One region of the Paenibacillus sp. J22P165 genome, then DNA from elsewhere that is predicted to be linked to it. Evidence: riboswitches for the same ligand, from Rfam matches in the RefSeq annotation. Region 1 holds a riboswitch; the other holds the start of a gene.

Region 1 (2,190 bases):
AGAGAGTTGCTCCGTTTGAAGGAGCTTTCCAAAACGTTACAAGAACAATTTACTTCTTAAGTTTATAAAAGGACCTACAATCGAACCGATGAGTAATTTAGTGTAGTATCAAAAGTATATAGTCGATTTTTTCAGCCACCAGTCAACGATCCTCTCTCAGAGCTCTTCCAGTACATGTCGCTCCATCGATCAACTAGATTAGCACCATTCCAAATAACACCTGTCAGCTTGTATTTCTAACCGCAATAATATCATAGTTTCCGTGACATATTTTTATTCTTAAAGATTATAGAGAGATGTCTTTGCCCGTTTAACCTTTGGCGGGCTTATTTGTCTGCGTAATAGCCCCTATAAAGGGATTGATATTTGCGGTTTCACTTCTGATTTCAAACACATACTTCCTATTATAAGGAGAATGAATCTAGCGATGACATTAAACCAATTGATTGTAGAGTCCCCTGTGTTTAATGCGTACTTCAATACGTTTAAGGAACGTTTTTGTCTCACTCGGAGGGAGAATGAGGTATTACGCTTGTTGACAGTTTGTGGAGGCAATAATAGAGAGCTAAGTGAACAACTCCATATTACTGAAAAAACTCTGAATAATCATATTGCTAATATTAAGTTAAAAACCAGAACACATTCCATTCGTGAGCTTCAAGCACTTATTTATCGAGACTCTTTAGTCCTGCTTCTCGTCAATATTTATTTTCATCGATGATCTCAGGTACGAATGATAATAGAGTTATATACATATGCAAAATTACCTACTAACAAGCAATAATGAACAAAGGCAAATCCATCGAAAGGTGGAGACGCAAAGCCACAGGTCTAAGCTAGGAGATGCATTTCTCCTGGTATGATAGCTGGGTTACCTTTAAAGGCTTGTTTTTTTGCCTGAAAAAAGGAATGAAATAATTCTATATTATTTAGTTGCATAAAAAATAGTATGTAAATAAGGAGATGTACATGTGTGCAAATAACATTCCAATTCTACACAAATACAATTTGTATTATCTTGCTAATAGTAATGCTAGTAATAGTTTTAAGACTATATCGACTAAGAAAAAAACAAGTGTATTTGATACTAACATTCGGCCTGATATTATCAGTGGTATATGAAGTCCTTGAAATTACCTCGTTAGGATCCAGATCACTACTACACATTGCTAGTGCCATCATGTTCATGAATTTAAATATTGGCATATACGCTACATACCTTAAAAAGATAAAACGAAGGATCATTTATTATCTGGCAGCTGCGATTTTCACCCCACTTTTGCTCTTACTAACCAGTTCTTTCAAAGCTGAATTATCACTTTCCATAATTGAACTTGCCGCTGTATGTATCTCCTGGTTACTTATCAGCCCTTATATAGATGAGAAAATTAAACACCGAGTATCATTAATAATCTATTCTTTTATTGTTGTGGGAAACGCTGAAACAAACCTATGGCAATCAGAAAAATGGATCCTAATTACAAGCGATATTCTACCGGTTATTTACTATTTTATACTGTTCTTAATTCTAATGGAACGTTTCGTAACTATGTTTCAAAGTGTTGTGAGCTCTTCATTATTAGATGGGCTAACTGGACTGTACAATCGTAAAGCTATCAGCGCCAAGATTAAGCAATGTGTGGAAAAAGGGGAATGTGCGATCGTATTCACGGATATTGATAATTTCAAGCAGCTCAATGATACCTTTGGCCATCATGCTGGGGATGCTGCATTAAAGACCGTCGCTGAAATTTTACAAGAAGAGACGGATGAAATTGGTTTTCCAGGGCGCTTTGGAGGTGAAGAACTCATTGCTATTATTGATGATAAAGATACTATCTCGCGTATTGAAGAGTGGGCAGAGAACTTCCGTTCTAGAGTAGAGAGAGAGAGTAATGTCACTTTAAGTATAGGATTCAGCATATCCCGCAATGGTGTAAGCCCAGAGAAGCTACTCGAGCAAGCTGATCTAGGCATGTATTCCGCTAAACGGACGGGTAAGAATAAAATTGTTGCATATAAAGACGGACTGGACGGCGAGTATTAAAAATGAATGTAATTTATATAGTCATAACAATAAATGTTGCATTACTGATTTTCAAACGTGCGCCGCAGCATCATCTTGAAGTCACCGAGAACTCAATTGAACTAGCCCTTTAGTAACAAAGATCGGCCTTACGAGATGAATCG
Region 2 (2,190 bases), on a different contig from region 1:
TGGTTGGGGGAACAAAATAAGCTTAATTGTCTTACCCCTCATAGGCATAATCATCTACATTGGTTTGACCTTTCTTAGCAAGGTGCCGCACATATATAATTATCCAGCCCCAATTACACCTCAGAATGCCCTTGGTCAATACCAGAATGCGCGTTTATTTATGAACAGTTTAAAAGCGGTGATTGTGATTCTATTTGGTTTTATTGAATGGTCGGTTATCCAAAGTGCTAAGGCAGGCAACGCTGATCTCAACTGGTGGGCGTTTGGCTTCATTTTACTGCTACTGTTTGGCACGATCATCTTTTTCATCGTACGTTCGATACAATTAAAGTAAGGGAGGAATCAAGCTTTTCCCCGTAGTTTTCGAAAAAACTGCGTTAACATCGTTGAACATTCCTCTTGCAAAACGCCACTAACCACATCGACACGATGATTGAATCGGTCCTCCTGCAGTAAGTTCATCAACGTTCCAGCGCAGCCAGCCTTTGGATCCACTGTTCCATAAATCACTTGCGGTATTCGTGCTTGTACTATGGCACCTGCGCACATCGGACAAGGTTCCAGCGTCACATAAAGCTGGCAGTCGAGAAGGCGCCAGGCTTGCAGATGCTCGCTTGCCTGTTTAATGGCAATCATCTCTGCATGTGCGAGAGGATCTAGGGTTGTTTCGCGTAAATTATAGCCGCGGCCAATGATTTGACCTTGATGGACGACGACTGCGCCTATCGGTACTTCACGGATGGCTTCGGCTTTAAGCGCCTCACCAATCGCTTCTTGCATCCAGGGGATATGTTGATCCACAGGGGGACACCTCGCAATAATAGTTTATCCACATGTGCATAAAAATCCGAACAAATATTCGTTGTTAACAAGCTGTGGATAACAATGTGGATAACTTATAAACCTGTGGATATTCATTCCACTACACATTCATACAATAAAAACATCGCCCATGCAAGGATTTTAGTTGAAAGAAATATCCAGGCTACGTATAATGGTGGTAATAGTGGGTCTTTTAGACCATAAATAACGACTAAATTGAATAGCATAGCAGGGTTCGACAATAGCAAACTTGTTGAAAAGCAAGGACGCAAAGCTGAGGGTCTACGGTTCTAAGGAACTATGGCAGCCTGGTTACCGAAAATCGATGCTTTTTTTTGATTAAGGTGATAGGCTGCTCCCTTCTATATGGAAGAGGGGCAGTCTATTTTGTGCGTAATTGTTCTGTGGAATCCATTCGTCCGTAGAGGGAGAGGTGAAGGTGAGCATGGCGATGAATCAGGATGCTTTGAAACGGTATGGGAGCAAAGAAGGATTTGATGCGGAAGTATTGATCGATTGTAGAGCTGTTTTGGCGAAGGATGATTTTGTGTCAACAGGTATTCTTACCTATGCACAAGGAGATATCATGGAGATCGAGCTGCCGGAATATGAAGTATTTCAGCTTGGAGATAAAGCTAAAATGACGTTGTACACCAAATCGGGTCTCTTCGTCCTTCATACGACAGTCGTGGCTAGAGAGCCTGGTTCGCTCATTGTGATTAATCCGCCGGAGAACCGAAAGAAGTTTTCGGAGAAACGGGAGTTCCCGCGGGTGAATGTGAAAAACATAGGACAAATTTTTGGGTTTCAGAATATCCAACAGAAAGAACAGTATCAGCTTGAACAAGCCATTGAGATTTCAATTAAAAATATTTCGATGAATGGACTTGGTTTCACGATTAACGATAGTTCTATGATTGATGCTATTTTACATAAAAAATGCCAGTTACAAGTACAGCTCGATTTAGGCTTCGAAATGCCTTGTATGTTGGAAATTATAAGGAAAGAAAAGCAAGAGGGCAGCTACTATTACGGTGCTAGCTTCGAGAGTGTTCCTGCGGAACAAAGCAATGCGCTGCGCGGTTTTATTCTGCGAAATCAGATCCAAACCTACTTCGAACAGAAGCGGGATGAAGAGTACAAAAAAGCAATGGAAAAAAAGTCTGGAGCTAATCAATAGCTAGCAGGCTTTTTTTTGCCCTCCAAGTACTATATAATAAGAAGGATGATCTTCGAAAATTAAGGAGTTGTAACGACAATGGCTTTGAAAGCAGGTATCGTCGGTCTACCGAACGTAGGAAAATCGACATTGTTTAATGCAATTACACAGGCGGGGGCAGAATCTGCAAATTATCCGTTCTGTACGAT

What was found. Region 1 has a riboswitch for cyclic di-GMP ahead of AC58QM_RS31815 (GGDEF domain-containing protein). Riboswitches for the same ligand answer to the same signal wherever they lie in the genome.
Region 2: another riboswitch for cyclic di-GMP. It lies ahead of AC58QM_RS33765 (PilZ domain-containing protein); the one in region 1 lies ahead of AC58QM_RS31815 (GGDEF domain-containing protein).

The regions. Positions count from the first base shown of each region.
Region 1 covers NZ_JCAUAP010000018.1:99,845-102,034, reverse strand. Annotated here, with positions in the region: gene AC58QM_RS31825 (methyl-accepting chemotaxis protein) at 1-60, shown strand, start outside; gene AC58QM_RS31820 (LuxR C-terminal-related transcriptional regulator) at 416-721, shown strand; cyclic di-GMP riboswitch class I at 783-879, shown strand; gene AC58QM_RS31815 (GGDEF domain-containing protein) at 1,187-2,047, shown strand.
Region 2 covers NZ_JCAUAP010000023.1:47,993-50,182, reverse strand. Annotated here, with positions in the region: gene AC58QM_RS33775 (DUF1648 domain-containing protein) at 1-334, shown strand, start outside; gene tadA (tRNA adenosine(34) deaminase TadA) at 343-801, opposite strand; cyclic di-GMP riboswitch class I at 1,056-1,142, shown strand; gene AC58QM_RS33765 (PilZ domain-containing protein) at 1,268-2,002, shown strand; gene ychF (redox-regulated ATPase YchF) at 2,081-2,190, shown strand, end outside.